One region of the Methylocella tundrae genome, then DNA from elsewhere that is predicted to be linked to it. Evidence: predicted binding sites of a transcription regulator. Region 1 holds the regulator's gene; the other holds the start of a gene.
The links. Region 1 encodes PhoB, which activates phosphate uptake and scavenging genes when phosphate is short. Its sites were predicted from a motif close to TGTCATNNANCTGTCAT; they were not measured.

Region 1 (15,815 bases):
GCGACCCTGTCGTCGGGGTTGGAGCGGCTCATCCCTCAGCCTCGCTCAGGGCGGCAGCTTGGCTGCTTTCGAAATGCCTGCACGCGGCGTCGAGACGGCTCAGCCCTTCGGCGATCTCTTCCTCGGTAATGATCAAGGGCGGCAGCACGCGGGCGACATTGTCGCCGGCGGGGATGACCACAATCTTTTCGGCCCGCGCGGCGGCGACGAAATCGGCGACGGGGACGCGCAAGGCGATTCCGAGCATCAGACCCTCGCCGCGAATCTCGGCGATGACCCCGGGATGCGCATTTTGCAGGCCGACGAGGCCTCGCTTCAGCGTCGCGCCGAGCGACGCCACATCAGCAAGGAAGCCTGGCTTCAAAACGACGTCGAGAACAGCATTGCCGACGCTGGTTGCGAGCGGATTGCCGCCATAGGTCGTCCCATGCGTGCCGACGACCATGCCTTTGGCGGCCTCGCGCGTCGCGAGGAAGGCGCCAAGCGGAAATCCGCCGCCGATACCCTTGGCGACCGCCATGATGTCCGGCTTGATCCCCGAATGTTCGCAAGCGAAGAATTTGCCGGTCCGGCCGATGCCGGTCTGCACCTCATCGAGGACGAGAAGGAGGCCGTGCTCGTCGCAAAACGCGCGCAGGCCGCGTAAAAACTCGGCCGAGCCGACGCGAATGCCTGCCTCGCCCTGGATCGGCTCGACCAATATGGCGCCGGTGTGCGGACCGATGGCGGCCTTCGCCGCTTCGAGATCGCCAAACTCGACATTGTCGAAGCCCTCGAGCTTCGGGCCGAAGCCCTCCATGTACTTTGGGTTTCCGCCGGCCGAGACCGTCGCGATGGTCCGCCCGTGGAACGCGCCCTTGAAGGTGATGATGCGATATTTGTCCGGATGGCCGCAGGCCGACTGATATTTGCGCGCGGTCTTGATCGCGCCCTCGACCGCTTCAGCGCCCGAATTGGTGAAGAACACATAATCGGCGAACGTCGCCTCGGTGAGGCGCGCGGCGAGACGTTCGGCCTCAGGAATCTGAAAGAGGTTCGAGGTATGCCAAAGCTTGCCGCCCTGTTTGACCAAGGCTTCGACAAGATGGGGATGCGAATAGCCGAGCGAGGCCACCGCGATGCCGGCGCCGAAATCGAGATATCGCTCACCCGTCGTCGCGGTCAGCCAAACGCCATTTCCATGGTCGAAGGCAAGATCAGCGCGGGCATAGGTGGGAAGCAGCGACGAAGTCACGGTTTCGCTCCGGGTTACAGGCTCGAAGGTTCGATTGCGACCTTCAAAATCAAATGCCGCCCAGCGGGCGGCAAAACTGCTCCTTTTAATCTAGGCATTCCCTCCGGTCTGTCAAATCGAATGGGCGCTCACGGCGCAAGCCTTCGCGCATCCGCCGGGCCAGCCCGGCGCAAGCCGCCTCCACCACTTTTGGCGGCGCGGCGGGACGCAGAGTTCGACGCGCCTCGGATGAGGAATAAACCTGACGCGCCGCCGATCTCCGGCGCCGATGGATCAGCGCCCAATCCCGGGTTCTTCTACGCGTCCAGCGGAACATCTGTTGAAAACGTTTTGAGGACTGTCGCGAAGCTTGCGTGAGATTCAACACCTAGTGTAGCGTTCGGCATAGGAGCTACGACATGTCGTGCGGCGGGCAAGCGGCCTCGAACTTCGTTCGAGCAGTGTAAGGCCGACTGGCGCCGGTCTCAGGTCGCAGCGATGACGACGCCATTGGGAAATGCTCCCAAGATCGAACTTGTTGTTACGGATTCTTTCGATGAGCGCTCGCTTCAAATGCATTGTCAGACCTTCGAATTTCAGATCGCCTCAAATCTAGGAGACCGTGATGTCCTGGACCGATGAACGCATCGAGTTGCTGCAAAAGCTCTGGCTCCAAGGCATGAGCGCCAGCAAGATCGCGAGCGAACTCGCAAATGGACTGACCCGCAACGCCGTCATCGGCAAGGTGTACCGGCTCGGGCTTTCGGGCCGGACCAAGGCTGACGCCCCGCCCGCCACGCAACAGGCGTCGAAACCGCCCGTGCGCCCGCACGCCGGCCGGCCGGCGCCGCATCCGGCGCAAAGCCGGGGCGGGCCAACGCAGGGCGGCCACGGACACGGCGTTTCAGGCCATCTCGCGCAGGCCCAGATCTCGCCGAACACAAGCTTCATTCGCGGCAATACGGCCTTGGCCGTTCAGCCCGTGGCTTTTGCAACGCCGGCGCCCGCGCCAAACCGCGACGTCGTCGTTCCGATCGCTGAGCCGGTAACGATGCTGGAATTGCGCGAGTCCATGTGCAGGTGGCCGATCGGCGATCCGACACAGGCGGACTTTCGCTTTTGCGGCGCGCGCAAGACGCCGGGCGAAGGCCCCTATTGCGGATGCCACGCCGCTATCGCCTATCAGCCGCAGCAGGATCGACGCCGCCAGCGCCCGCAGAAGTCAAGCTGAAGGCGCAGCGCTCCGCTGGTTTTAAGCGCAAGGCCACCTGCGGCTCCGCGCGCCCCGTCGCGGCGCAGCCGGTCTTTTGCACGCCGATAATCTGGCTTTGCCCGCAGGAGCGGCGAGGCCCATCCTCCGCCGATCGCAGTCCAATGTGAAAAAGAGCCCGTTCCGCCAGCTTGCCTTTTGGCCAGCTCCCGGCGCTTCTTTTTGGCGATCATGCGCGCTGCAACCGCCGCATGATCTTGTCTGAAAACCGAAAAACCGGCGCGCGTTCCAGATCGTGGCTATGCCTTGCTGAACGTCTCATCGAAGGAATAGCCGGCTCCCCGCACGGTGCGGATCGGATCCCTTTCACCCGTGTTCGACAGAGCTTTACGCAAACGCCCGACATGCACGTCGACCGTGCGCTCGTCGATTTCCGCCGAAAGGCCCCAGACGCTATCCAGCAATTGCGCGCGCGAAAAAACCCGGCCGGGCTTTTCCATCAAATGTTCAAGCAGGCGAAACTCCGTCGGTCCGAGGTGGACGTCGCGCGAGCCGCGATGAACGCGCCAGTTCTGCCGATCGAGTTCAAGATCCCCCGCCGAAAGGACGCCGGCGACGCGGTCCGGCCGCGCCCGCCGCAGCAGAGCGCGAACGCGCGCCATGAGTTCGGGCACTGAAAACGGCTTGACCACATAGTCGTCGGCGCCGATCGAAAGGCCGCGCACGCGCTCGCTTTCCTCGCCGCGCGCCGTCAGCATGATGACCGGAAGCGTGCGGGTGACCTCGCGCGCGCGAAGCCGGCGGCAGATCTCGAGGCCGGAGACGCCTGGCAGCATCCAGTCGAGAATGATGAGATCGGGGATGACTTCACTCAGCCTGATTTCGGCCTCGTCGCCGCGCTCGACGCGATCGACGACAAAACCCTCCGCCTCGAGGTTGTAGGCGAGGAGCAGGCTCAAAGCGGCTTCGTCCTCGACAACGAGAATGCGGGGAGCTGGCGTCGCGGAGAGGCCGCGTCCCGCGCCGGTCCGGGTTTCAACGGAAGTCTGAATTTCGCTCATGGATTTCAACCCGCTGCGGTCGGCAATTCGGAAAGAACACTGCGGCCCTTCGGACGATCGGCCGGCATGGTTTCGCCGGTCACGAGATAGACCACCGTCTCGGCGATATTGGTGGCGTGATCGCCTATGCGCTCGATGTTTTTTGAACAGAACAAAAGATGCGCGCAGAATGAAATATTGCGCGGATCCTCCATCATGAAGGTCAGCAGGTCGCGAAAGACCGAGTCTTCAAGAGAGTCGAGATCGGCGTCATAGGTCCAGACTTCGCGCGCGCGCGCGGCGTCGCGCTGCGAATAGGCGTCGAGCACGTCCTTCAACAGGATCGCGGCGGAATCGTGCATCGACTTGAGGCCGACGATGGCGCGCGGAATACGCACGTCGGCGGCGACCTTGATGGCGCGTTTGGCGATATTCTTGGCGAGATCGCCAACGCGTTCGAGATCGTTCGATATTCTGATGGTCGCGATGATCTCGCGCAGGTCAACGGCGAGAGGCTGGCGCCGCGCGATCGTTAAGATCGCCTGCTCCTCGATCTCGCGTTGCAGCGTGTCGAGGCGCGGATCGCTGGCGATTGTCGCATGCGCAAGCTGCGTGTCGAAATCGGCGAGGGCGTCCATCGCGTCGGACAGCATTTTTTCAGCGATACCGCCCATTTCCGCGATCTTTTGGCCGAGGCCCTCAAGTTCCGCGTCGTAAGCTCTCACAATATGATCGGACATGTCGTGTTCCTCGAAGCCCTGGCGAGCAATCAGCCGAACCGGCCGGTGATATAGTTCTGCGTCTGCTTTTTCTCGGGCGAGGTAAACACGTGCGATGTCACCCCGAATTCAATAAGCTCGCCAAGATACATGAAGGCCGTGTAGTCAGAGCAGCGCGCCGCCTGCTGCATATTATGCGTGACGATCGCAAGAGTGTAGTTTTCCTTCAGCTCGTCCATCAGCTCCTCGATCTTGGCCGTCGAAATTGGATCGAGAGCCGAGCAAGGCTCGTCCAGGAGGATCACTTCTGGATGAATGGCGACGGTGCGGGCGATGCAGAGCCGCTGCTGCTGGCCGCCGGAGAGCGACAGGCCCGAGGCCTTCAGCTTATCCTTGACCTCCGTCCAGATCGCGGCGCCTTTCAAGGCCGCCTCAACCCTGCCGTCGAGCTCGGATTTGCTGACTTTCTCATAGAGCTTGATGCCGAAAGCGATGTTGTCATAGATCGACATCGGAAACGGCGTCGGCTTTTGAAACACCATGCCGACGCGGGAGCGCAGAAGATTGAGGTCCTGATCCGGCTTCAGGATATTCTCGCCATCGAGCAGCACTTCGCCCTCGGCCCTCTGCTTCGGATAGAGATCATACATGCGGTTCAGCACGCGAAGCAGCGTCGATTTTCCGCAGCCGGACGGTCCAATGAAAGAGGTCACTCTGTTGGTGTAAAGCGGCAGGCTGACGCTCTTCAAAGCGTGAGTCTCGCCGTAGAAAAAATCGAGGTCGCGAACGCTGACCTTCTGCGGCAGATTGGCGATGTTGTTCGTCGCAGTCATTTCGCGGTCCTTTGGGCGCCGAGCACGCGCGCGATGATGGAAAGGGCGAGCACAGCAAGGGTGATGATGAGAGCGCCGGCCCAGGCGAGCTGCTGCCACTCCTTGTAGGGGCTGAGCGCAAACTGGAAGATGACCACCGGAAGGGTCGACATTGGCGCGTTCAGATCGGTGCTGAAGAACTGATTGTTGAGGGCGGTGAAGAGTAATGGCGCCGTTTCCCCGCTGACGCGGGCGACCGCCAGAAGGACGCCTGTGATGAGGCCGGCGCGCGCCGCGCGATAGGACACTTTGCTGATGACGATGGAGCGCGGCAATCCAAGCGCGCTGGCCGCCTCCCGCAATGGATTGGGCACGAGCAGCAGCATATCCTCGGTCGTGCGCACGACGACGGGAACCACGATCACCGCCAGTGCAAAGGCTCCGGCGTAGGCGGAGAAATGACCGACGCGCGCCACCATGATCTCATATATGAAAAGGCCGATGACGATGGACGGCGCGCTGAGCAGAATGTCATTGATGAAGCGCACCACAAAGGTCAGCTTGGTATGACGCCCATACTCGGCCATATAGGTGCCGGCGAGGAGGCCGAGCGGCGTGCCGATGGCGACGCCAAGAAAGGTGATGACGAGGCTGCCCGCGATAGCGTTCAGAAGGCCGCCGGCCGATCCCGGCGGCGGCGTCATCTGCGTGAAGACAGCCGGGGACAGACCGCCAAAGCCCTGAATGAAGAGTTCGAGAAGAATAATGACCAGCCATCCAAGCCCGAACACGGTCGAGGCATAGCACAGTCCCAGATAGATATTGTTGGTGCGCCGACGCCGGCCGTAAAGCGACATGAATCAAGTCCCCGCCTGACGTTCAATCCGCATCAGCATGTAGCGCGCGATCGCGAGAATGAAGAACGTGATGATGAAGAGGATGAGGCCGAGGGCGATCAAAGCGGAGGTGTAAAGGTCTCCGACCGCTTCGGTGAACTCATTGGCGATGCTCGCCGAAATCGTGGTGCCGGGGGCAAGCAGCGAGCCCGAGATGCGATGCGCGTTGCCAATGACGAATGTGACGGCCATCGTTTCGCCGAGCGCGCGGCCAAGGCCCAACATGACCCCGCCAATGACGCCGATGCGCGTGTAGGGAAGAACGATCGACCGGATGACTTCCCAGGTCGTGCAGCCGCAGCCATAGGCCGCCTCCTTGAGCACCACGGGCACGGTTTCAAACACATCGCGCGAAATGGAAGTGACGAAGGGAAGCACCATGATGGCGAGGATGAAGCCGGCTGTCAGAATGCCGATGCCATAGGGCGGCCCCGCGAAAAGCGACGAGAGGACGGGCACGTTCGCGAATGTGTCGATCAGCGCCGGCTGAATGTGCCTTTGCAGAAAGGGCGCAAAGACGAAAAGGCCCCAGATGCCGTAGATGATCGACGGGATTCCTGCCAGAAGCTCGATTGCAATGCCGATCGGGCGGCGCAGCGGCTGCGGGCAGAGTTCGGTCAGAAAGATTGCAACGCCAAGGCCGATTGGCACCGCGAAAATCATGGCGATCGCCGACGTCACCAGCGTGCCGTAGATCGGCGCGAGCGCGCCGAATTTTTCCGTCACGGGGTTCCATGTCTGCGTGCCGAGAAAGCCGAATCCAAACGCCTTGAGGGCGGGAATGGAGCCGACGATCAGGGAGCCGATGACGCCGCCGAGAATGAGCAGAACCGCGAGCGCGGCGCTGAGCGTTAGCAGCCGGAAGCCTCGGTCTTTGAGCTTCAGCCAGTTTAGAATTCTGATCCGGCTCAGCGCCCTGCCGGACACGGCGCCGTCGACTGCGAGGTCCACCACGGCCTTCTCCTTGAGGTCTTTCACTCTCGTTTCCACCAAGAACCGTCCGGGGCGCCGGGTCATTCGTCACGGCGCCCGCCATGCGAGCAGATCAAAGAAGGTCGATGAAATCGCTCTTCCCGCAAGTCTCAGTTCAGAAGCGGCTTGCCGTCGGCGCCCTTGATTTCGGTAGCCCATTCCTTCTTGATCAGAGCCACAACCGAGTCAGGCAGCGGTACGTAATCAAGTTCCTCGGCGGCCTTATCGCCCTTCTCATAGGCCCAGCTAAAGAACTTCAGAGCCGCAGCGGCGGCGGCGTCGTCCTGGGGCGCTTTGTGCATCAGGATAAAAGTGGCGCCCGCGATCGGCCAGGACTGCGCGCCCGGCTGGTCTGTCAGGATCTGGTAAAATCCCGGCGCATTAGCCCAGTCGGCGTTCGCGGCGGCGGCCTTGAAGCTCTCGGCCTCGGGGGCCACGGACTTGCCGTCCTTGTTGATCATATTGACGAATGTCATCTTGTTCTGTTTGGCGTAGGCGTATTCCACGTAGCCGATTGCGCCTCTCGTCTGAATGACGTTATTGGCGACGCCTTCATTGCCCTTGGCGCCGATGCCCGCGGGCCATTCGACAGCAGTACTGGCTCCGACCTTGGACTTCCAGTCAGCGCTCACCTTCGAGAGATAATCGGTCCAGATGAATGTCGTTCCAGACCCATCGGAACGATGAACGACCACGATCGCCATTGACGGCAATTTCACTTTTGGGTTCAACTTCTGGATCGCCGGGTCATCCCAGGTCTTGATCTCGCCGAGGAAAATCCTGGCGAGCGTCGGGCCGTCGAGCAGCAATTCACCGGGCTTGATTCCGTCGAGGCTGACCACCGGCACATCACCGCCAGTCACGGTCGGAAACTGCACAAGGCCCGCTTCCTGGAGCTCCTCAGGCTTGAGCGGCATGTCAGATGCGCCAAACGTCACGGTCTTGGCTTTGATCTGCTTGATCCCGCCGCCCGAACCGATCGATTGATAGTTCAGTCCGAGACCGGTTTCCTTCTTATAGGTATCCGCCCATTTGGCATAAATCGGATACGGAAATGTGGCGCCGGCGCCGGAGATATCCGCCGCGTCGGCCGCACCGCCGGCGAGCCCTATCGCGACGGTCGCGAGCGCCGTTCGCAGGAACGAGAAATTCATCGAATGCCTCTTCGTTGGCTGAATGTATGGAGAGCGCCAGGACGCCGAACTGTAAATCGCCAATCCCGCACGTCATCGCTCCGTGGAAGGCCGAAGGCAGGGTTTCCAAATCAGCCCACCAGCCGAAACTAAGTGGTCTTCAAGAGCTCCGTATGAAGCTTACATGACACTTTCATGACAGTGGCCGCTTAAATTCAGCTCGCGTAGAGCGGAAGGGTCACGCTGAATGTCGAACCCTGCTCAGGCAGTGATTCAATGCCGAGACGGCCGCGATGGCGCGCGACGATATGCTTGACGATGGCAAGGCCAAGCCCAGTCCCCCCTTTAGCTCGGCTTTGGCCGGCGTCCACCCGATAGAAGCGCTCGGTCAGGCGCGGCAAATGTTCCGGCGCGATGCCAGGACCGTGATCGCGGACGCTGAACACGCAGTGACGCTCCTGGGAAAGCAGCGTGATCTCGACGTCTCGATCCTCGCAGCCAGGATCGCTCGCGCCATATTTGATCGCGTTTTCGACGAGATTTTCGACAACGCGCAACAATTCGTCGCGATCGCCGGGGACGATCACCGAGGCCGGCGCGTCGACATGGAGGACGGTGTTATTTTCCAGCGCCATCGGCGCGAGTGTGTCAGCGATGTGACGAAGAATTGTGACAAGATCGACCGGCGACTGCGGCAGCAGATGCAGATTCTGTTCGATGCGGGACAGCGACAGCAAATCATCGACAAGGCGCGTCATGCGCCTCGCCTGCTCCCGCATGATGCCTAGAAATTTCACCCGCGCCTGTTCGTCGTGACGCGCCGGGCCTTGCAGTGTTTCGACGAAGCCGAGCAGCGAAGCGAGCGGCGTGCGCAGCTCATGGCTTGCGTTGGCGACGAAATCGACTCGCATGCGCTCGACCCGCCGCGCCTCGCTGAGGTCGCGCAAGGTCAGGATCATCGTCGCCGAACCGGGGGGGCCCTCCATCGGAGCGACGTTGAGTTCAAAGAACCGTTCGACCGGCACGCGATCGAGCCACGTGGCGCGTTCCGGCCGGCCAGAGGCGCGCGCGCGCATGACGGCGTCGAGAACATCCGGCGCGCGCAGCCCCCGCGCCAGCAAAAGATCAGGCCGCAGCGCCGGGAAAAGGGCCAGCGCCGGGGCATTGACGGCGACGACGCGATCGCTCGCATCAATGACGATCACGCCTTCCGGCAAAGCGTCGATGAGCCGCGCCGCCATCAGGCGGTCCCGGGCCGGCAAGCTCCTGACGGCGGCGAGAGTTTTCATGACCCTCTGTCATTGGCGGCGCGTTCAGCGCCTTGCGCGAGAAATCCGGTCAAGCTTCATTCAGCCTTGGTTGCGAGACGCGCGGCCTGTAACGGAGCGCGAATCGAATGTAAATTGAAACAGATGATTAAAACTCTTTTTTGACAGTCGCCCGCGTCCCTTGCGAGAGGCGCCGCTGAATCAATCAGCTTGCCATCCGCGCTCCGCCGCCAAGGCGCCCTCAACGCAAGACGTGCGGGGAGCCTCCTCTTCGCCAGGCTGCGCCGGCGACGCCCTTCCGGTCAGCCGAGATCGTCCACCTGCGCTTCAGTGCGGTCCATTGCTTCGCGCAGGCTTTTCCAGCGCCGGAAGGCCTCATGCGCGCCAAGAAGAGCCAGGGCGAGAATGAAGGGCGCGATATAATAGATGGCGCGAAACAGCAGCAAAGAAGCCAGCAAGGGCTCCTGCGCAATTCCAGGCAAGGCCTTCAGCATGGTCGCCTCGAACACGCCAATGCCGCCCGGCGCATTGCTGGCGACGCCGAGAATGCAGCCAAACACATAGGTTGCGGCGAAAGTGAAGAAATCGATGTGGAGCTGCTGAGGCAGCAGCACATAAAGCACCCCGGCGGCGGCGCACTGGTCGACGACGCCAAGGACGATCTGGCCGAGCGACAATGCAAGGCCCGGCAGCTCCAGCCGGAAACCCTGGATCCGGACAGTGCGGCGACGGACCGTCACCCATGTGAGATAGCAAAGGATGCCGCCGATCAGCCCCGCGCCGATCAGCATATTCAACGCAGGGGTGAGATGATTGATTGCGCTGATCGCCTCCGACCGGAAGGCGAGCCCCGCGCCGATCACGAGAATCATGCCGATCCAGAATGTCACTCCGGCGATGATCGTGAGGCTCGCGACCTTGCTCGCCGCAAGCCCCACCTGGGAATAAATCCAGTAGCGGACCGTACCCGCGGTGATCAAAGGAAAGCCGAGCACGAAGGAAATTGCATAGCTGGTGAAAGAAGCGAGCGCCGTCGTTTTATAAGGCACGCGAACGCGCAATTGGCGCAGCGCCAGCGCGTCATATCCGGTCAAGGCGAGGAAGGACACGCCAGCCAGCAAGGCCGCCCAGGCGATCTGATCATTGCCCGTCGCCGCGATCGCCCGCTGCAAATCGGCGAGATTGACGCCGGAAAGGGTGCGAATGAGGACGTAAATCGAGAAGGCCGCAATCGCAACGCTGAAGCCGGCGGCCAGCTTTTTTCCGAAGGAGCGGTGATGCGCCGCCACGCTGCGCACGCTCCGCGCATGGGCGTCCTCCAGCGGAGCTTCATAAAAGAGCGGAGCCATCTCTCGCGGCGAGCCAGCCGCCCCCCCGCCGTCGGATTGAGGCCGGACGTTGTTATGCATAAGTCCCTGATCCAAAACTTCTGGTCCCTGGCGATCCTCGCTTCTGACCCGCCTCGCGGATCAATAAGAAGGCGCCGCGGGGGTCATATGGGCGTGCTTATGCGGCGCGAACGCGACACTAGCAAGGCCTCGCCATGAAGACGTCATTTGTTCGTCGCTCCAAGACAATTCTTGATACACATCTCAACTGACCGTGATCACGTCTTAATTTAAGGCCGGGATCTTCGTTTGCTTGGCTTTTCGTAACCATTTCCAGCATTTTGCGCCCAAATTCGGGACGAAGTGCGAAAACCTTGTTAACCGTCGCGCAAGCGCCCAAAGCCTAACCTCGTCGCATTCAAACCGAAGCTCGGCTGATTGAATATGCCGGGATGCGCGGATCAGGCCTGCCAAACCGCAGAACTTGCGGGCTTCGGCTTCGTTCCCGGCCTTAAAAAATCGGCCCGGCGACCGATATATACAGACTCGAGACGAGATTCAGCGTTGAGCGAGGAGCGTAATCGCACAGCGCAGCCGTGGAAAAGCGGTTTTCATCAGCAAACGGCGATCGGTTTTCCCCGTCCCGTCGAAAGCGTTAGAGGGCGTTAACTTTCCCGTTTCATGATCTTTTGATCGATCTCGGGAAACTTCATTCTCCTCGCATCAGAAGAGCAAAGTCGATGACCCACCAGGATAATCCTCAACCGGCCCCGGCCCCTCAAAGCGGCGCACGCGACCTCCTCTCGAGGCTTTATCGCGAAATCGGGATTTCCGCGGTCGCCGCGGCCCTTGAATCCAACAAGCGCCCCAAGGCGAAGGAGATCGAGTCAGCCAAGAATCCGGCCGTGCTGCGCGAAGAGAAAGCCGCGTAAAAGCAAGGCGGCGACGCGCGTACCGCCGGAATGGAAAGCGCCGGCTCTGCCTCCGGGTTGGCTCTATGGGCCATGTGCGGTATAGATTTTATATGACTCATCTCAGCCGCCGGCTTTTCCTCCAGACCGTCGGCGGTGCAGCTTGGGCGACCGCTGGCTTTGGCTCCTACGCTTTCGCGTTCGAGCCGGGCCTTCGACTCAAGGTGACCCCCTATGAGGTGACGCCGCCCAATTGGCCTTCGGCGCTGAAGCTGAGGGCCGTGGTGCTGGCCGATATTCACGCTTGCGATCCCTGGATGCCGGCCGCCCGCGTCCGCTCGATTGCCGAACTGTCCAATGCGCTGCAGCCTGACATTGTCTTCCTGCTCGGCGATTTCAGCGGCGGCCATACGATTTTGACCGAAGCCGTCATGCCCGACGAATGGGGCGAGGCGCTTTCGGTGCTCAAGGCTCCGCTCGGGGTCTACGCCGTTCTCGGCAATCATGATTGGCTGCATGGACCGCTGCCCAACATGCCGGGCGACGACGCGGCCGGCGTGCGCAACGCCTTGAGGGCGGCCAATATCAGGGTGCTTGAAAATGACGCGGTCCGCCTGACCAAAGACGGTCAGCCGTTTTGGCTCGCAGGCCTTGGCGATCAACTCGCGGGACCGAAGGACCGGCCGTTTGGCGGCGGCGTCGATGATTTGCCTGGAACGCTGGCTTTGATCACCGATTCCGCCCCGGTGATCATGCTCGCGCATGAGCCCTTCGTATTTCGGCGCATGCCGGCGCGGGTCGACCTCACCTTATGCGGACACACGCATGGCGGCCAGGTCAATCTCCCGCATGTCCAGGCGCGATATGCGCGCGCCTTCAGCAATCTGGTTTACGGTCATATCATAGAGCAAAATCGCAATCTGATCATTTCCGGCGGCCTCGGCACATCGCACGTCCCGGTGCGTTTCATGCGGCCGCCGGAACTCGTCGAAGTCGCGATCAGCGCGGCGGCGCCCAACGGCGATTCCTGAACCGCCTTTTGCGGCGGCCGGACGCCGCAGACGGGTCGCTTTCATCGCCGGGCTTCATTCCTCGCCGAGTTTCAATGGACAGAGCGCGCCGAAGGCAATATGGGAGATTTCGCGCCCTGTTTCGCGAGCATCCGCAGCGTAACCCGCACTGGAGCGAGCCGCCTCCGTGACGACGCTTTTTATGAGTCATCCGTCGTGTCTCGACCATGACACAGGTCCTGGCCATCCCGAACGCGCGGACCGCATTCGCGTCATAGAGCGCACATTTGAAAGCGAGATCTTTCAAATGCTGCATCGCGATCTAGCGCCCGAACTCGATTACGACGCCCTGCTTCGCGTTCATCCCGCCGAATATATCGAACGGATCAGGGCGGCGATGCCGACAGAGGGGCTGGTCGACATCGCCGAGGATGTCGTGATCAGCCCCGGCACCTGGGAGGCCTTGTCGCATTCGGTCGGCGGGACGGTGGCGGCGGTCGACGACGTGATGCGCGGCCTTTCAAAAAACGCCTTCGTCGCGATGCGCCCGCCTGGCCACCATGCCGAGACAGCCCGGCCGATGGGGTTTTGCATTTTCAATCTCGCCGCGATCGCGGCGCGGCGAGCGCAGACTGCGCATGGCGCCGAACGCGTGGCGATCGTCGATTTCGACGTCCACCACGGCAATGGAACGCAGCAGATTTTCTGGTCCGACCCATCGGTTCTTTATGCTTCGACGCATCAAATGCCGCTTTATCCCGGCACCGGCGCGCTCGGTGAATGCGGCGCCTGCGACACGATCGTCAACGCGCCTTTGCCAGAGGACGCTGGCAGCAAAATGTTCCGGGAGGCGATGGAGACGCGGATTCTGCCGCGGGTCGAGGCCTTCGCGCCGGATCTCATCGTCATTTCGGCCGGATTCGACGGCCATCGCTTCGATCCGGTCGGCGGACTTCATCTCGAGGTCGCGGATTTCTCCTGGATCACGAACCGGCTCATGGACATTGCCGAGCGCCGCGCCAACGGCCGCATCGTGTCGGTCCTCGAAGGCGGCTATGATCTCGAAGCGCTCGCCCGTTGCGCCTCCGCGCATGTGCAGACGCTGATGGGCGCCTAACGCACGATGATCTCGGGCGGCGCCGCTCAACCTCGGCTTTATTCAACGCCTTCGCTGGCGACGATCTCGATGCCGAATCCGGAGAGGCCGACATAAGTCATCGGCCGCGAGGTGCGCAGCCGGATCGACGAAACGCCGAGATCGCGCAGAATCTGAGCGCCAAGACCGACTTCGCGCCAGGCCTTTGTCCGCTGCGCCTCGGAATCGGCCGGCTGCTCGTCGGCGATCGTCACGGGGACGCCCGCCGCGCCGTCGCGCAAATAGATAAAGACGCCACGCCCGTTCTTTTTGAAGGCGGCGAAAGTACGCTTAATGCTGTCGCCGCCGGTAATGACGTCCGCGATGATGTCGACCCTGTGCAGACGCGTCGGCATATCGCGGCCGTCGCCAATCTCGCCCTGCACGAAGGCGAAATGCTGGACCTGATCGAAGGGCGTCATATAGGCGTAGCCGGTCAAGGGGCCGCTCGGGCCCTCGACGTGGAAGGTATTGACCCGCTCGACGATTTTTTCGCGCGCCTGCCGATAGGCGATCAAATCCGCGACCGAGATCCGTTTGAGACCGTGCTCTTGTGCGAAAGCCTCGATCTGCTGCCCCGCCATCACCGTTCCGTCGTCATTGGCAAGTTCACAAATCACGCCGACCGGCGGCAGCCCGGCGAGGCGTACGAGATCGACCGCGGCTTCGGTATGGCCGGAGCGCATCAGCACGCCGCCTTCCTTGGCGATCAGCGGAAACACATGGCCCGGGCGCACGAAATCCGCCGCGCCCATGTTGCCGTTGGCGAGCGCGCGAACCGTATTGCTGCGCTGTTCGGCGGATATTCCCGTCGTCAGCCCGTGCTTGACATCGACCGAGACGGTGAAAGCGGTCCCATGCGGCGCATCATTCATCGCCACCATCGGCTGAAGGCTAAGGCGCTTGGCGTCACGCAGCGTGATCGGCGTGCAGACGATGCCGCAGCAATGGCGGATGATGAAGGCCATTTTCTCCGGCGTGCAGAGCGCGGCGGCGCAGATAAGGTCGCCTTCGTTCTCGCGGTCGTCGTCATCCGTGACGATGACGATTTCGCCGCGCGCAATGGCTTCGATGGCCTGCGAGACGGACTGACCCATGGCCGCAATCTCCTTCAATTCGGCGATCTTCAGAAAATCATTCGGCGTCACCGCGCCCCCGGTTTCACGCAAGAGATGCTCGGCCGTCTCGCGCGATACCCAGGCGTCGCCCTGGTTGCAGAGCTGTGAAATCGAAGCTTTGGACAGCCCGGTCCTGCGCGCGAACTCCGCTTTGCTGACATTGTTGTGCTTCAGCCAATCACCGAGCTTCATGCCGAAGCCAACGCCTTTACGAGCCTGCCTGCGCGTTTAGTTAGGCTAAACTTCTTTCCGCATCAAGGTTTAGAATAAATAAATTCATGGCCGCGATGGCCACGCCGGGCTTTCGCCGACCTGCCCGCGATGGCGCAAAAACTGGTCTGCGAGGACACAGGCGACCATCGCCTCGCCGACCGGCACGGCCCGGATGCCGACGCAAGGGTCGTGGCGCCCCTTGGTCACGATCTCCGCCTCGGTCCCGCTGCGATCGATGGTGCGGCGCGGCTGCAAGATCGAGGATGTCGGCTTCACGGCAAAGCGCGCGACGATCGGCTGTCCAGTGGAAATGCCCCCCAGAACCCCTCCGGCATGATTCGACAGGAAAAGCGGCCTGCCGTCGTTTCCAAAGCGCATTTCATCGGCGTTTTCTTCGCCGGTCAGTTCAGCGCTGGCGAAACCCTCGCCGATTTCGACGCCTTTGACCGCATTGATGGACATCAAGGCGCTCGCGAGCTCCGCGTCGAGCTTGCCATAAATCGGAGCGCCCCACCCTGCCGGCGCATTCTCGGCTACGATCTCGATGACGGCCCCGATCGAGGAGCCGGCTTTGCGAACGCCGTCGAGATAGGATTCAAAGAAGGCCGCGGCTTTGGCGTCGGGACAAAAAAACGGATTCTTCGCGCATTCGTCCCAGTCCCAGTTCGCCCGGTCGATTTTGTGCGGACCCATCTGCACCAGCGCGCCGCGAATGAGGACGCCGGGGATGATCTTGCGCGCCACGGCGCCGGCCGCGACCCGCGTCGCCGTCTCCCGCGCAGAAGAGCGGCCGCCGCCGCGATAGTCGCGGACGCCATATTTGGCGTCATAGGCGTA
Region 2 (15,815 bases), 570 kb from region 1:
GGCGCGTATGGCCGCCGCCGCCGCCGATCGCGAAGATGGGCTGATTCTGCGCGCTCGCGCCGTCGAAGGCGAGCGCCTGCGGCTCTTCTGGCGCGCCTGCAAAAATCTGCTGGCGCGTGGCCCCGGAGGTCTTTTGTTCGCGACCTTTTGCGCCACCGCCGCGACGGCCTCTTTCATGGCCTATAATTTTCACGAGCTCAGCCCCTATGTGCTGATCGGCAATCCGCTGACCCTGACCGTGATCGAGGTTTTCGCAGTGCCCGGGGCGCTTATCGGAACATTGCTCTATCCGCTCGGACTTGACGCATGGGTCTGGCGATATGTCGGGCTTGGCATCGACGGCATCATGTGGGCGGCGGCGGAAATCGGAAGGCTGCCGGGGGCGACCCTCCATCTGCCCGCCTTCGCGCCCTGGTCCATCATCTTCCTGACCCTCGCAATGCTCTGTTCCGTGCTGTGGCGGACCGCCGTTTTTCGCGCGATGGCTTTGCCGCTCGCAGTTATCGGCGTGTGGGGCGCGCTCTGCGGACCCTCGTTCGACATGGCGGTCGCCCCGAACGGCGAAGCCGCAGCGTTTCGCGGGCGGGATGGCCGGCTCGCGGTCATCGCGTCGCGCCCGAGCCTTTTTGCTTCGGAGCAGTGGCTTCGCGCCGACGCCGACGGCCGCCCCGCGCGCGAGGCGGTGAAAAAAGCCGCCTGCGACAAGGTTGGCTGCGTTGGATATCTCGCGGATGGCCGTTCCCTGTCGCTGGTGTTCGACAAAGCTGCGTTCGCCGAAGATTGCGGGCGCGCCGACATCATCGTGACGCCGCTCTTCGCGCCGGCGGGCTGCGCCGCGGGCCTTGTCATCGATCGGGGGGAACTGAAAGAAACCGGCGCCATAACCTTGTCGTTTACCGCGTCCGGCGTCGCAAGGCGCGCGGCTCGAACGCCGGACGAGGACCGCCCCTGGTCTCCTGCGCCCAGGCGAAAATGGGGCCCAAGCTCGCGTTCGTTCGCAGCGTCGCGGCCAACGCGGGCCGCATCTTCCGATCTTGACCCTTCCAGCGTCGCGCGGGACGCTGGCGAGGCGCGGGGCGCCGTCGAGGACGAAGACGGCGACGCCTCGCCGCTTGAGTAGGCGCGCAAGCTGCCAAACATCACGCTTTAATAACGGCGAATGAGGCTGACGAGCTTGCCTTGAATGCGCACGCGGTCCGGTCCGAAAATGCGCGTCTCATAGGCGGGATTTGCGGCTTCGAGCGCGATCGAGGCGCCGCGCCGGCGCAGCCGCTTCAGCGTCGCCTCCTCGTCGTCGATCAGCGCGACGACAATGTCGCCCGTTTCCGCCGTGTCCTGCTTGCGGATCACTACCGTGTCGGCGTCGAATATTCCGGCCTCGATCATTGAGTCGCCGCGCACTTCAAGGGCGTAATGTTCGCCTTGCGGCAGCATCTCCGGCGGCAGGCTGATGGTGTGGCTGCGGTTCTGCAGGGCCGTAATCGGCGTGCCCGCGGCGATTCGCCCCATGACCGGGATGGCGACGGTCCCCCGAGGGCCGTCTTCTTCTTCCCGGCTCGGGCTCGCAGGCAAGGAGCGCACCCGCCCAAGATTGCCTTCGATGACGCTCGGCTCGAATTTCTTGTTCCGGTTGAGCTCCGGCGGCGTCGAAGAATCGGGCATGCGCAATACCTCCAGCGCCCGCGCCCGGTTGGGCAGGCGCCGGATGAAGCCACGCTCCTCAAGCGCGATGATCAGACGATGAATTCCCGACTTCGACCGCAGGTCGAGCGCGTCCTTCATCTCGTCGAAAGAGGGGGGCACGCCCGTCTCCTTGAGCCGCTCATGGATGAAGCGCAACAGCTCGCTTTGCTTTTTCGTCAACATCGGCTCTGACTTTCTCGTAAACGATCTGCACGTCCCGCCGCGGCGGCGCGGGCGCGCTTTAGCTGGCGCTTCCGCGGCAAGCTCCGACTCTGTGTTCAAAGGTTAAGCGTGGCCGCTGCCGCAAGGCCAGGGATAAAACAGGGCGCAGGGCGATAGCGAAGCGCAAAACCGATGGATCGCGGATCATGGGCGGCCAGTAAACTCGCACAAAGAGTGAACAGACCATATCTGTTCGCGCTGCGTTCCGCAAGGCGCCTGATGCGAGACCCCGGCGCTTTTTTGCGCGCTGGGCACGACGGATCGTTCACGGAACTTTCAGCTTTGCCATACGTTGATGTAAACGGCCGGCGCACGGCGTCTCTTCTTCGCCGAGTGGTTCCGGCCTCTTACGAGAGGAGACCACGCATGGATCGACCGCTGCAGATCGTATTCCGCGACATACAGCACTCCGAGGCCCTCGCGAAGCTCATCGAGGAGAGAGTGCAACGGCTCGAACATATTTACGCGCACATCATCGGGTGCCGCGTGGTCGCGGGCGCGTCTCATCGCGGACCGAGGAATACGGTGGCGCCGCTCGCCCTCTGCGTCGAAGTCGAGGTGCCCGGCCGGCCGTTGATCGTCGCAAAGTCGGAAGCGAAGCGGAAAGGCCAGCAGAACACACTCGTCCATCGCGTTTTCGACGCTGTTCAGCGCCAGCTTGAGCAGCTTGCCGAGATCATCAAGGGAAATGTGAAGCGGCACGAGAACGGTATCGAGTCGGGCGTCGTGGTGCGTCTGTTTCCCGAGCAGGACCATGGCTTCGTGGAGGTGAAAGGCGGCCCGGATCTTTACTTCTCCCGCAGCTGCGTGATGCGGGGAAGCTTCGACAATCTGAAGATCGGCGCCATGGTGCATTTCACGCGCGCCGCTGCGGAAGGGGTGATGGGCCCCCAGGCCAGCGCCGTCTATGTGTTGGAGCAGCGCGAGACGGGACGCGACAAAGCGGCGCGACCGGCAGGCGCGCTTGAGCCGATCGTGACCGGCGCCTGACCATTTGCGTGCAGGATGCGGATTCGAGCGGGGCCGCGCATGTCGCGGCCCCGGTTTTTTTAGTGAGCGTCGCCGCGAAACGGCGTGGCGGTCTCGCCTGCGCTCAGGCGATCGCCTTTTCGTAGAGTTGCTCGACATATTCCCAGTTGATGAGATTATCGACGAACGCCTTGAGGTAATCCGGCCGGCGATTGCGATAATCGATGTAGTAGGAATGTTCCCACACATCGACGCCAAGGATCGGAGCGGCGCCATGAATCAGCGGATTTTCGCCGTTCGGCGTCTTGCTCACGATGATCTTGCCGTCCTTAACGGAGAGCCAGGCCCAGCCCGAGCCGAACTGCGTGAGGCCGGCCTGGATGAAGTCTTCCTTTGCTTTCGCGACCGACCCGAGGCTGTCGATAATGGCTTTTTCGATCTTGCCGGGAATAGCGCCGCCGCCATTTGGCTTCAACCAGTTCCAGAAATGAAGATGGTTGTAGTGTTGCGCCGCATTGTTGAACAAAGGAGCGTTCTTGCCGAATGAGTCCTTGACGACGTCTTCCAGCGACTTGCCATCGAGGCCGCTGTCCTTGATGAAATTATTGGCGTTGGTCACGTAGGCCGCGTGATGCTTGTCGTGGTGATATTCCAGCGTCTCTTTGGACATATAGGGCTGGAGCGCCTCATAGGCGTAGGGAAGCTCAGGCAGGGTGAACGACATCTTGGATCTCCTGATGAGAAAATGCAGCCCGGAAGGGCAGCCTCCCGCGGCCGCATGGTGTTAAGTAGACGGCGCGAAGCTGCGCAGCAACCTTCTAGCGGCGCATTGGACGAGGTTCCGGCGCGTTCGTTCAATGCATTCGGCTCGTGGTTCGTTCGCGCGCCTTCGAGAATGGGAAAGCCGGCCGCCGTCGTCCGTCAGGCAATTTTTTCCAAGCTTTGCGCGCGGATGTTTTGCGGCTAATTTCTCAGCCTGTCGGATTTGCGGCGCATTTCGTTCGCCAATGCTCTGATCCGCAAGAGGCCGCGTGGATAGAACAAGATGAGTTACCTGATTTTCGGCCTCGGACTTTTGCTTGCCGTCTGCGGCGCCGCCTCGATTTCCTTTGGCTATGGCATCATCAATGTCGAGCGCGGCTGGTCGAGCCTCATTGCCGGCGCGACGGCCTTGTCCGGCGGCATCGTGACAATGGCGCTCGCGACCATTTTGCACAGCCTCGCGAGACTGCGCGCGTTTCTCAAGGCCGAGCGCGATGCGCGCGCAAAGGCGGCGGAGGCGCCATGGCAGGCCGAACTGCGCGTTAGCGAGGCAGCCGGCGCGCAAGCCTCAGTCGCTCCCTGGCAAGAGGCGGCATTGCAGGACGCAGCGTTCGCCTCCCTGGCCGGGATTGGCGCCGAGCCCGAGATTCCGCCGCCGGAGCCCGGCCCCACGCCCTCCGTCCCGAATCAACGCGTCGAGGCGGCGGCCTCGCCTGTCGCCCAGGCCTCGATCGAAGACATCCGCCGTGTCGTCGCGGAGACTATCAAAAGCAAACCGCAGACGTCTCGCCATGAAGAAGGCGATGCGTTTGCCGGCAGATCGCAGGCTCGCGCGGAGCCGTCGTACGCGGCTCCGGCGCAGCAGGAGGCCGAGCCGCCAGTCGAGCAGGTTCAGAGGCGGCGAGCGCCGCCGCTATCTTTTGGTTTGCCGCGCGCGCTCGGCTTGAAGGAAATCCCGCAGCCTTTCGACGCCGCGCAGGCGCCGGCGGCGCGGTCCGAAGCTGAAACGGGAAGCGAAGACAATTCGTCGCTCGCCCTGGAAAGGGGCCGGCGCGAAGCGGAGGCGGCGTTAAATCCGGCCGCGCCTCGCCCGCCCGCCTCTCCCGCCGAGAGCGCGGCCGAAACCCGCTCCGACCCGGCGCAAGAGAGGCGCGCCGTCATCGGGCGTTATGAATCCGAAGGCACGACCTATGTGATGTTCGCGGATGGATCGATCGAGGCCCGTTCCGAGCGCGGCGCCTTTCATTTCACCTCGATGGCTGAACTCAAGGTCTTCATGGATTCCCAGGCGCGGGGGGAGTAACCGGCGCGCCTTCGAGCGGTCATGCCCCAAAAGCGCCCTCGACGCATGCGAGCGCAAAAGCATATTGCAGCGCCGCGTCCTGGAGCCGATCGAAGCGGCCCGGCGCGCCGCCATGTCCCGCGCCCATGTTGATCTTGCAGAGAATCGGGCCGCCGCCGGTCATGGTGGCGCGAAGCCGCGCCGTCCATTTCAGCGGCTCCCAATAGGTGACGCGTGGGTCGGTCAGACCGCCGAGGGCAAGGATCGGCGGGTAGCGTTTTTCAACTATGTTGTCGTAAGGCGAATAGGATCGGATCGCCGCGAAAGCCTCGGCGTCCGTGATCGGATTGCCCCATTCGAGCCATTCCGGCGGCGTCAGCGGCAGTTCGGCGTCGAGCATGGTGTTGAGCACGTCCACAAACGGCACATCGGCGATGACGCCGGCGAAGAGGTCCGGAGCGAGGTTCACCGCGGCGCCCATCAGCATGCCGCCGGCGCTGCCGCCCTGGATGACGATGCGCCCTTCCTTCGTCAGGCCCTTGGCGATCAGATGGCGCGCGGCGGCGACAAAGTCCGAAAAGCTGTGCGGCTTGTTGGCGAGCTTGCCGCCGACATACCAGCGCCAGCCCTTCTCCGTGCCGCCGCGAACATGGGCGATCGCATAAATGAAGCCGCGATCGACGAGTGAGAGGCGCGTCGCGCTGAACGAGGCCGGCGTCGGATGGCCATAGGCGCCGTAGCCATAGAGCAGCACAGGCGCCGAATCCTCGAGAGGGAGGTCGCGGCGATAAAGGATCGAAACCGGCACAAGCTCGCCGTCCGCGGCGGGAGCGAAAAGCCGCCGGGTGACGTAAGCGGCGGGATCGTGGCCGGAGGGAATCGTCTGGCGCTTGCGCAGGACGCGCGCGCCCGTCGCAAGATCGTAGTCGTAAGTCTCGCGCGGCGTCGTCATCGAAGAATAGGTGAAGCGCAGCAGGCGCGTATCAAATTCGAGACGTTCATTGATCGAGAGCGAATAGGCCTCTTCCGCGAAAGCGACGGCGTGTTCCTCTCCGCTTTCGAAACATCTGATGACGATGCGCGGCAGTCCCTCCTCGCGCTCGAGCCGAACGAGATACTCCGGGAACACGGACAGGGCGATGATCATCCGGCCGGGCTTATGGCCGATCTCGTCGGCCCAGAACGCCTTGGCGGGCGTCGCCAGCGGAGCGACGACGATCTTGAAATCCTCGGCGCCGTCGGCGTTGGCGCGGATATGGAGCTGATCGCCGCGATGCTCGACCTCATAGCGAAGGCCAGGCGCCCGCGGCTCGATCAGACGCGGCCGCGCGGCGGGATCATGAAGGTCGAGGAGGTGACACTCCGACGCGTCATGGTCGCTGACGCTGATGATGCCGAAGGCGCCGGATTGACTGCGCCTTACGTGGATGAACCAGCGCGGATCGCGCTCCTCGAAGATCAGCGCGTCGGTCGAGGGGTCTTCGCCGAGCCGATGCCGGAACACGGCCGCCGGGCGGTGATGCTCATCGACGCGCACATAATAGAAGCTGCCGGAATCGGCGGTCCAGACGAGGCTTCCATCGGTGTCCTTCACGATGTCCGCGCCATCCCGGCCCTGATCGAGATCGCGCACACGGATGGCGTGAAGCTCGGAACCATTCTCGTCGGCGCTCCAGGCGAATTTGCGATGATCGGGGGAATGGCGCGCTTCGGCGATGTCGAAGAAAATCTTGCCCGCGCCTTCGGCGTCACCGTCGAGAAGGGTCTCCACCGCGGCGCCATCTTCTTCGGAGCGGCAAAAAATCGGGTGCTGGCCGCCCTCATTGTAGCGGAGATAGTAGAGAAAGCGGCCGTCGCGCAGCGGAACTTCGGCGTCGTCCTCCTTGATGCGCCCGCGCATCTCCTTAACCAGAGCCTGGCGCAAGGGCTCTTGCGCCTCGAGCGCCCTGGCGGCGAAATCATTCTCGGCGTCGATGACGGTCCGGATGGCGGCGGGAAGGGCGGCCGGGTCGCGCAGAACCTCCTGCCAATTGGCGGCCTTGAGCCACGCATATTCGTCTGCGATGGCGACGCCATGCATCGTTTTCGTCTCAAGTTCTTTCTGGATGGGAGGCGGCGGCTCTGGAAGTCGGTTGGCCACTGGGCGGCATTCCTTGCTCTGCTCGGGGGGGACGATTCGGTCTTGAGGCCGCCGCAAATATTGCTTTGGCCCTTCACAACCCGACTTTTTGGCCGCGCTTTGACAGTCGCGTCTGTTAGCGCAAGATATTTATTTAGTTCTCTATGAGCAAGCCGGGTCAGGGTTACCGGGCCTCGCCTTCCACCGTGGTTATTCCGACGCGAATGCCGGTCGCCCTACCAACATCAACCTTGGGCGCCGCTTCTTTCACCTCTACCTTGATTTGATCGAAGCGCGCGCGTCTTCCGCTTTTTTTGCTTGTTAGCAATAAAGTCTGCTGGTAGCTACTTGCGGATACCGTGTTTCAGTTCTAGAAAAGAAACATGTTTCATAGAGTCGATTCGAGGCGGTCGCTTAAAAGAACTTCTGTGTGACATGGTTTTGTCGCCATTTGCGAAAATTGCGGCGCCCCTATTTAGGCCATGTTCCAGCGGCGACGCCTTCTACTCGGGATATTGATCGTCATGAGCGATACGTCAGGTTCGAACAGTTATATAGAATTGGCCGCGGACATTGTGTCTGCCTATGTCAGCAACAATTCAGTGCCTGCGAGCGATCTTCCTTCACTCATAAGTGAAGTTCATTCGGCCTTGCTGCGCGTCACTTCCGGCGCCGTGGTGCCCACGGTCGAGACGCCAAAGCCCGCGGTTCCGGCGAAGAAGTCCGTCACCAACGATTTTCTCGTGTGTTTGGAAGACGGCCGGAAATTCAAGTCATTGAAGCGGCACCTGCGCACCCAATACAATATGTCTCCAGACGAGTATCGCGAGAAATGGGGTCTTGCGCCCGATTATCCAATGGTTGCGCCGAATTACGCCAAAGCCCGCTCGAATCTCGCCAAGCAGATGGGCCTCGGGCAGCAGCGCCGGCGCGCCTGAACGCCGCTGGATGCAGGCGGCCTTGACTGTCGTCGGGCCGTCTCACCGTCTGCGTCATCTCCGGCCGCGGCGCCTGCGCGCAGACGCGTCCGCCTTTGGCCGGGTTCGCTGACGTCGCCTATGCCGGCCGACAACTCGCGCAAGAGGCGGCGTGGCAACCTCGCCCGACGCCGCGATAAGCCAGTGTTTCGTGCAGCTTCAGGCGCTTCTCAAGAGACGTGAGCCGCCGCCATGCGCGCGTCGGTTTTGATGCGCTCAATCATGGAGCGCACGCCGTTGCTGCGCTGCGGCGTCAAATGGCCGGACAGGCCGAGCGATTGGAACAGCTCCTGCGCGTCCGTCGCCAAGATCTTATCCGCCGTGTGGCCTGAATAGATCGCAAGCACGAGAGCGACGAGGCCGCGCACGATGTGCGCGTCGCTGTCGCCCTTGAACCTCAGGACGGGTTTTTCCGAAGGATCCCGCGAAACGCTCGTCTCAAGCCAGACCTGGCTGGCGCAGCCGCGCACCTTGTTCACGTCATTGTGAGCTGCTTCGTCGAGCGGCTCCAGCGTCCGTCCGAGCTCGATCAGATAGCGATAGCGATCGTCCCAATCATCAAGATAGGTGAAGTTCTCAAGGATTTCGTCGAGGCTCATGGCGGTCCGGGCGGCTGAATGGATGATCCTTCTCTATATGGGGATGGCGCTCGGGGGGCCACCGAAAAATGCGCGATGGACCCGGCTCACCGTGGGGGGCCGCCCGCCGGGACCGTCTTGACCTCGGCCTTAGGCCTTGCTTCGTCCGGCCGCTTGTCCACGGTGAGCTGACCGAGTTTGGCCGCCGCTTCAAGGCAGGCGATGGGCGCGTCCGTGCAAAGCTGCTGGCTCTTGGCGCGGGCCTGCCCGACCGCCGCGCCGATGGCGTTGCGCGCGCCCGTCCAGATCGCGGTGGAGGAATGCAGGCCGGCGCCTTCCGGCCAGGGCATCAGGGCGAACACGATCGAGAGCCAGAAAACGGCGCGGATGAGAAACCACATCGATCGATCTCCTTGCTGGAGATCAAGCCGTTAGGGGATGTTTATTAAAATCCGGACAAAGCCGCGGGCAGGATCTCGCCGGGATGGCGCAAGACCAAAATAGCAAGGATTTCTACACCATAGACAGAATTTGGCGGATCCGCGCCGGCTAATCCCGGCTTTTTCCCGCTTTTGATGCAGACGCGCCGCAGCAATTTAGGGCGAACTTAAGACGCCGATGGCAGCGTGGCGCTCGAACCGCCGCGGCAGGAAGCGGCATGTGCGGAGCGAAACTTGGGCTACCCCCTCAGTCTTGAAGGCCGGATCGCCAGCCTCGTCCACCCTGGCGCCCTATCCTCCCCGGACGAGCGGGCGCGCCATGAGAATTTCATCTTGCGACGGCTTTCGGTTTCGCTCGCGATCGTTGCGGCGGCGCCCTTTTATCTCGCCTCGCATGGCGGCCCAGGCCTCGTTGATTCGCTTGTGTTCGCCTGGCTGACGCTGCCTCTCGCCGCCGTCGTGCTTCTGTCTTCGACCGGCAGGCTCATGCGGGCGGAGGCGCTGTCGACCTTTGGCCTCATCGCAGCCGGGCTGACGGCGGCGATCGGCGGCGCGGGCGAGGGCGCCCTCGCCTGGCTCATTCTCGCGCCCCTCGACAGCCTGTTTTCCTTCAATCTGGCGGTCATCGGCGCCAGCGGCCTTGTCGCGGCGCTCGCCGTCGCAGGGGTCGCCGCGGCTGACGCGCTGGGAGTCTGCGACGCCGTTTCAGGGCTGGCGCGTCCTTCCCTCTTTCTGCTCCCAGCCATCGCCTATGCAACGCTCGTCGCGCTCTCCTTCGTGCGGGATCAGGCCGCCCGCTCCCGCGCCGAGCAGCGCCGCGCCGAGCGCTTCAGCATCCTCACCGAAACCGTTGGCGATCTCGTCGTCACTCATGATCGAACGGGAGCCGCGACCTCGGTCAGCCCCACCTGCGAAGGCCTCTTCGGGCTGCCTCCCGCCGAACTGATGAGTCGAGGCTTCTTCGAACATGTTCACGTCGCCGATCGCCCAGCGTTTCTGAAAGCGATCGCCGAGGCGAGCGCCGGCGGCGCGACAGTCAACGCCACCTTGCGCCTCAGGAGCTCAAGCGTCGTCGATCGCGGCCATTACGCGGAGCCGGTATTTGTCTGGCTCGACATGCGGGCGCGCCGCTGCGAGGCGGACCCCGGAGGGCGGGGGGCGGCGAATGGCGGAGGCGCCATCGCGATCTATCGCGACATCACCGAACTGAAATGGCGCGAGGACGAACTCGAAGCCGCAAGAGCCCGCGCCGAGGAAGCCAATCACTCGAAAGATCATTTCCTCGCCAATATGAGTCATGAACTCAGAACGCCCTTGAATGCGATCATCGGTTTTTCAGAAATTCTTGGCGACGCCGAGCAGACCCCGCGCGATGGCGCAAAGCAACGCGAATATGCCGCAATCATTCATCAATCAGGGCAGCACCTTCTCTCCGTCGTGAACTCGATTCTCGATCTGTCGAAAATACAGTCCGGCTCCTTTGATCTGACGCCGGCGCACTTCTCGATTGCCCCTCTGATCGACATCTGCTGCGACATGGTCAAACTCAAGGCGGCCGAACGCAACATCGAGATCAAGCGGGCGTGTCCGGACGGCCTTGAAGAGGTTATCGGCGACAAGCGCGCCTGCAAACAGATCCTGATCAATCTTCTCTCCAACGCGGTGAAGTTCACGCCCGACGACGGCAAGGTGTGGATCAGCGCGAAGCCCGAGGGCAATACGCTGCTCATCCTTGTCGCCGACTCAGGCGTTGGCATAGACGCGCAGGATCTCGCGCGCCTCGGCAATCCTTTCTTCCAGGCGAAGGGCGCGCTCGACCGGCCTTATGAGGGAACGGGGCTTGGCCTCTCCATCGTCAGCGGGCTTGTCGGATTGCATGGCGGATCGATCGTCCTGGCGAGCGAGCCAGACGAAGGCACATGCGTTCTCGTGCGCCTGCCGATGGATTGCCGCTCCGCCGCCGATAAGGCGCGGACATGCGCCAAGATTGAGACCATCGCGCGCTATCGTCGCGGCGACGAAATGGGCGATCTATTCCAACAAATCACGGTGAAGAAAATTGCGTGAAGCTCTGGCTACGGCTGATCATGATTACATCCTGACCGAACCTTCAAAGCCGAGGGCGCGGTCAAAGCGCGACAAGGGGGCGTCTTCGAAACGGCGCGGTTCGTCGCGCAAATCGTCCGTAAAGACGCGGCGCGCCCTCGTGCTTGTCGGCAGCGCGCTCTGCGTCGCGGCGCTCGGGGGTATTGCGATCAACGCGCTGACGATGCAGAAGACGCGCCATCCGGCCCCTTTGTTCGGTCACGCCGCGCCCGCTCACGCGACAAGAGAGCCAAGCACAATCGAGCTGGCTCCCGCGACGCTTCCCATTCCAGCGCCCCGGCCGCAACAGCTCGCGCCAGCGCAGGCGGATGACAGCCAGTCCGCAAAGACGCCGACGGACGACAAGAGCAGCCTCCCTCATGCTCATCAAGCGTCCGCCCCGGCTCCGGCCGGCGCCGAAGCCGAGACCAAGCCGCGCGACGCCATCACTGAGCTGTTGCTCGGCAACGGACACGAGGTCCAGGCCGTGGGCCCGTCCAAGACCGTGCTCGCGGCCCAAAAGGCCCTGGTCAAATTGGGCTTTGTGCTGAAGCCAGATGGCGTCATGGGCGCGACGACGAGGCAGGCGATCGAGCGCTATGAGCGCGATCATGGCCGCGCCAGCCGCGGCGAGCTGACGCCCGCCATTTCGCGCCTTCTCAGCGCGGAATCGGGCGTTCCGATCAATTAGACTTGGACGGGGCCGCCGCTTCCGCAAAAAGTACAGAGGCGACCCTGCCGGAGCATGATCGCCTCGATGGACTGGCGCTTCGCGCCGGCGTTTAGGCCCCCATTGAGCCTAGAATAACAGCTCGACCTTGCGGAACACAAAGAACAGCAACGCGGAGAGCGCGATGGCGCAAGGCAGCGTCAACACCCAGGCCAGCGCAAGGCTCCGGATCGTCGACATCTGCACCCCCGAGCCGTTAGCCGCCATGGTCCCGGCGACGCCGGACGAAAGCACATGCGTCGTCGAGACGGGCAGGCCGAAATTATCGGCGGCGGCGATGGTGCCCATCGCGACGAGTTCGGCGGCGGCGCCCTGGCCATAGGTCAGATGCGTCTTGCCGATCTTCTCGCCGACTGTGACGACGATGCGTTTCCAGCCGATCATCGTGCCAAGGCCGAGCGCGATCGCGACCGAAATCTTGACCCAGTCCGGGATGAACTTCGTCGCGCTGTCGAGGTTCTTCTTGTAGGCCGTGAGAGTCGCAAGGTCCCCTTTCGTAAGGTCGCCCGCCTTGTCCTTTTGCAGGACGCGGATTGCTTCGGAAGCCAGATACATATCATTGCGGGTATTGCCGGCCTTCGCCGCTGGAATTTTGGCGATGGACCCATATTGCTGAATCTGGTCCGCGATGTCACGGATCAGCGCGGCGAGCGAGGGGAAGGTGCCCTCGTTCATTTCATGCGAGGTGATATAGTTGGTGACGGCTGGCCGGGGGTCGCCCAACACTTCATAGCCTGAGGCCTTGGCGTCGACCACTTTTGACGCCGCGTGCGAATGCTCGATGAAGCTCGCAACCTGGCTTTCCGGCATTGCGCGGTTCAGCGCATAAGCCGTCGGCACGGTGCCGATGAGGATGAGCATGATGAGGCCCATCCCCTTCTGCCCGTCGTTAGAGCCATGCGCGAATGAAACGCCGGCGGACGTGAAAATCAGCAAGCCACGAATCCAGAGCGGCGGGGCGGCGTGCGGTTTTGGCTCGGAATAAAGTTCCGGCCATTTGATGAGGATCTTCATGACCAGTAGAAGAATTGCCGCGCAGACGAATCCGACGACCGGCGAAAGCAGCAGCGCGTAGCCGATCTCGGTGGCTTTGCTCCAGTCGACGCCGGAGGTGCCGTCGCGACCGCGCATCAGCGCATTGGCGACGCCGACGCCAATGATCGAGCCGATCAGAGTATGCGAACTCGACGCCGGCAAACCGAGCCACCATGTGCCGAGATTCCAGATGATGGCCGCGATCAGCATCGCAAAGACCATGGCGAAGCCCGCCTCAGAGCCGACCTGGAGGATCAGTTCGACCGGCAGCAAAGACACGATGCCGAAGGCGACGGCGCCGGTCGAAAACAGAACGCCGAGGAAATTAAAGCAGCCCGACCAGACGACGGCGACGGGTGGCGCCAGGGAATGGGTGTAAATGACTGTTGCGACCGCATTGGCGGTGTCATGGAAGCCGTTGACGAACTCGAACCCGAGGGCGATCAAAAGGGCGAGGCCGAGCAGAAGAAAGGGAAGGATGGTGGTGACGCTCGTGCCGGACGCAGCGATGTCGCGATAAATGCTGAAAGCGGTGAAGAACAACCCGAGCGCGACGATCGCCAGGAAAATCAGTATCGCCTGCAGCGACATCGGCTGGTTGAGATAGGGCTTTGAATCGACTTTTGGCGTCGCCAGAATATCTGGCGAGGATAGCGACGTCATGAAAATCTCCTCGTTTTCGCCAAGCCGGTATCCGGGCGGGAATGACGCGGCTATGGGTATTTTCACCTATCTTTGACCGGCGACACTTTCATGACGCAATCATCATGAACGCGCGTGAGGTTGGCCGGCTGCATCGTCAGGTTGCATCGGAAGGGCGGCTCGGAGCTGCCGGCGCGCGCTTGATTTTGGCGGCCGCTTGGCGCTAGCTCGAACACATCCCGACCAGGAACGAGGCTTCCATGCAAGATCTCATTGCGCGCATTTCCGCATCCGCCGGCATTGAGCCAGGCACCGCCGAGAAGGCGGTCGGGGTCATATTGGCTTTCCTGCGGAAGGAGGGGCCGAAGGGGGAGATCGACGAATTATTCGCGACCGTACCGGGCGCCGCGGAGGCGGCCGCGGCCGGCGCGGAGAGCGGCGGCCTGATCAGCGGCCTGATGGGCATGATGGGCGGCGGCCTCATGGGGCTCGCCGCGAGGCTCTCGGGGCTCGGCCTCAGCATGGGGCAGATGCAGGCGGTGGGCCATGAGGTGTTCGCCTATGTCAAGGAACGGGCCGGCGAGGAGCGCATCCGGCAGGTTGCCGCCGCCATTCCGGGCCTCAGCCAGTTCCTTTGACGGAGTGCGCGCGGCGACGTGCGATTGCTCACAGTCGGATGGCCCGGGTTCGGGCAGGGTCGAACGTATCGACCTTGCCTCAAATGCGCTAAGCAAATGCGTCCCATTTTGGATCGGCTTTTGAAACTTTGGCAAGATCGGCGCGGTACTGTGAATCGGAGCAGGGACTGGGGCCAGCGCGCAAAGGCGAAGCGCCCGGTCGATCTTTTCGGAGACAACGCCAATGGGTGAACTCGTAGCTTTCAAAGTGCCGAAAGGCGCAAGATCCGGCCGGCCGCCGATGGCGCGAGGCAGGGGCGAGATTATTTTTTTCACCGGCATCCGCCGGGAAGCCATATGCGAGGCCGCGCTGTTGTGCGCCCCCCACGAAGACAACGCGAAATCATCCGGGAAGGGTCAGGGCAAGGACTCACGCTGAGCCGGGCGGCCTTCCTATTCCGGCGAGGCCTCGGGTGTGCAGCTCATGGCTTTCACCCTCTGTTCGGCCTCAAGCCTTTCGCTCGGAAAGGCGGCGAGGGCGTTGATAAGAACAATTCCTTTTGTTGTCGGCGCGACAAGCCGCAGCTCCTGTGGCGCCTCGTCCTCTTCGTCCGAAGCCTCGAGGGACTCGAGTTGCTCGGCGGTCAGAACCAGCACGTCAATCTTGCCTCGCTGTGCCGCGCGCTCGGTCATCGAATAGAAAATTTCACCCGTCGGCGTGCGAAACGAGAGAGTGAGCATCCGGTCGGCGTCGACTTCGCCGGAAAGCCGCATCGGATTGCGCGACAGGTCATAAAGACAAGCGCCCTGCGCGAGAGCCGGATCGGAGAAGGGCGCCCATTCGGCCTGAGGCGTCGCGCGCGGCAGCACGGTGAGTTCGCTGGTTTTGGCGAAGGCCGACAGACGGCTGAACGGGTCTTTCCCCTCATACCTTGGCAGATAAAAGACGGCGAGGATATGAACCGCCGCCGCCACGAACAGCACGCCGAGCAGCCAGAGGACGCCGGCAAGGAGGCGATCGAGACGGTTCATCGGCATGCTCCCCTGACGATCGTCGGCAGGCTCGATGCGTCGAAGGCGAGCGTCGCGGCGCTGAATTCAGTCTCATAGAGGCGCAGGACAAGGATGAAGCTCCTGTCGCTGCCGAGCGCCAGCCAGTTCCCCGGCCGGGCGTTATGCGACAGGGTGATGGCGAAGCCGCCATCGGCGGAGCGCAGGATTTCGCTGGAGGTGAAGCCGTTGCGCTCGGCCGGGTTCGCAATCAGCCGGCCCTTCGGCGTCATCACAGTCAGCGTCCAGTAGCGCGCCTGCGGCGTCTGCCCGCTCACCGTATAGTCGCAGGAGGCGTCGAAACGATTGCCGGCGCTGTCATCCAGCGCGACAAAGCTGATGCCTTCCGATGCGCCGAGGGGAATCTCGCCCGAGAGAGCGAGCGTGGCGCGCGAATAAGGGTCGATATTGCCGGCGCCGTTCCTCGGCCAGGCGGTCCACGGACCCGCCTCGACGGCGCCGAAGCCGAAGCCGTTCCGCAGCGCCGCGAAAGTGACGCAAAGGCCGATCACGCCGCCGGCGACGGCGACGAGCAGGAACTTTCCGAGGAGGGCGGCGCGGTCGCGTAATCTGTGTCGGGAGGGGTCGCGGTAGAGCATGAGGTCTTTAAATCCGATCGATCCT

Region 2: SIN04_RS16870 (inorganic phosphate transporter) is a predicted target of PhoB. The motif match lies at 13,625-13,641, and genes of this name have one in related genera.

What each region holds. Positions count from the first base shown of each region.
Region 1 covers NZ_CP139089.1:3,724,280-3,740,094, reverse strand. The annotation lists gene argF (ornithine carbamoyltransferase) at 1-32, opposite strand, end outside; gene SIN04_RS19455 (aspartate aminotransferase family protein) at 29-1,234, opposite strand; gene SIN04_RS19450 (GcrA family cell cycle regulator) at 1,839-2,444, shown strand; gene phoB (phosphate regulon transcriptional regulator PhoB) at 2,723-3,484, opposite strand; gene phoU (phosphate signaling complex protein PhoU) at 3,490-4,203, opposite strand; gene pstB (phosphate ABC transporter ATP-binding protein PstB) at 4,233-5,015, opposite strand; gene pstA (phosphate ABC transporter permease PstA) at 5,012-5,851, opposite strand; gene pstC (phosphate ABC transporter permease subunit PstC) at 5,855-6,883, opposite strand; gene pstS (phosphate ABC transporter substrate-binding protein PstS) at 6,973-8,016, opposite strand; gene SIN04_RS19415 (ATP-binding protein) at 8,211-9,284, opposite strand; gene SIN04_RS19410 (lysylphosphatidylglycerol synthase domain-containing protein) at 9,566-10,612, opposite strand; gene SIN04_RS19405 (hypothetical protein) at 11,332-11,523, shown strand; gene SIN04_RS19400 (metallophosphoesterase) at 11,616-12,533, shown strand; gene SIN04_RS19395 (histone deacetylase family protein) at 12,700-13,629, shown strand; gene ribB (3,4-dihydroxy-2-butanone-4-phosphate synthase) at 13,668-14,957, opposite strand; gene aroC (chorismate synthase) at 15,042-15,815, opposite strand, start outside.
Region 2 covers NZ_CP139089.1:3,153,073-3,168,887, forward strand. The annotation lists gene SIN04_RS16815 (ComEC/Rec2 family competence protein) at 1-1,120, shown strand, start outside; gene lexA (transcriptional repressor LexA) at 1,147-1,866, opposite strand; gene SIN04_RS16825 (HPF/RaiA family ribosome-associated protein) at 2,272-2,895, shown strand; gene SIN04_RS16830 (superoxide dismutase) at 2,999-3,598, opposite strand; gene SIN04_RS16835 (hypothetical protein) at 3,920-4,939, shown strand; gene SIN04_RS16840 (S9 family peptidase) at 4,959-6,998, opposite strand; gene SIN04_RS16845 (MucR family transcriptional regulator) at 7,562-7,975, shown strand; gene SIN04_RS16850 (SufE family protein) at 8,185-8,613, opposite strand; gene SIN04_RS16855 (hypothetical protein) at 8,700-8,993, opposite strand; gene SIN04_RS16860 (PAS domain-containing sensor histidine kinase) at 9,267-11,099, shown strand; gene SIN04_RS16865 (peptidoglycan-binding domain-containing protein) at 11,092-11,808, shown strand; gene SIN04_RS16870 (inorganic phosphate transporter) at 11,917-13,545, opposite strand; gene SIN04_RS16875 (DUF2267 domain-containing protein) at 13,785-14,162, shown strand; gene SIN04_RS16880 (DUF1254 domain-containing protein) at 14,595-15,173, opposite strand; gene SIN04_RS16885 (DUF1214 domain-containing protein) at 15,170-15,790, opposite strand.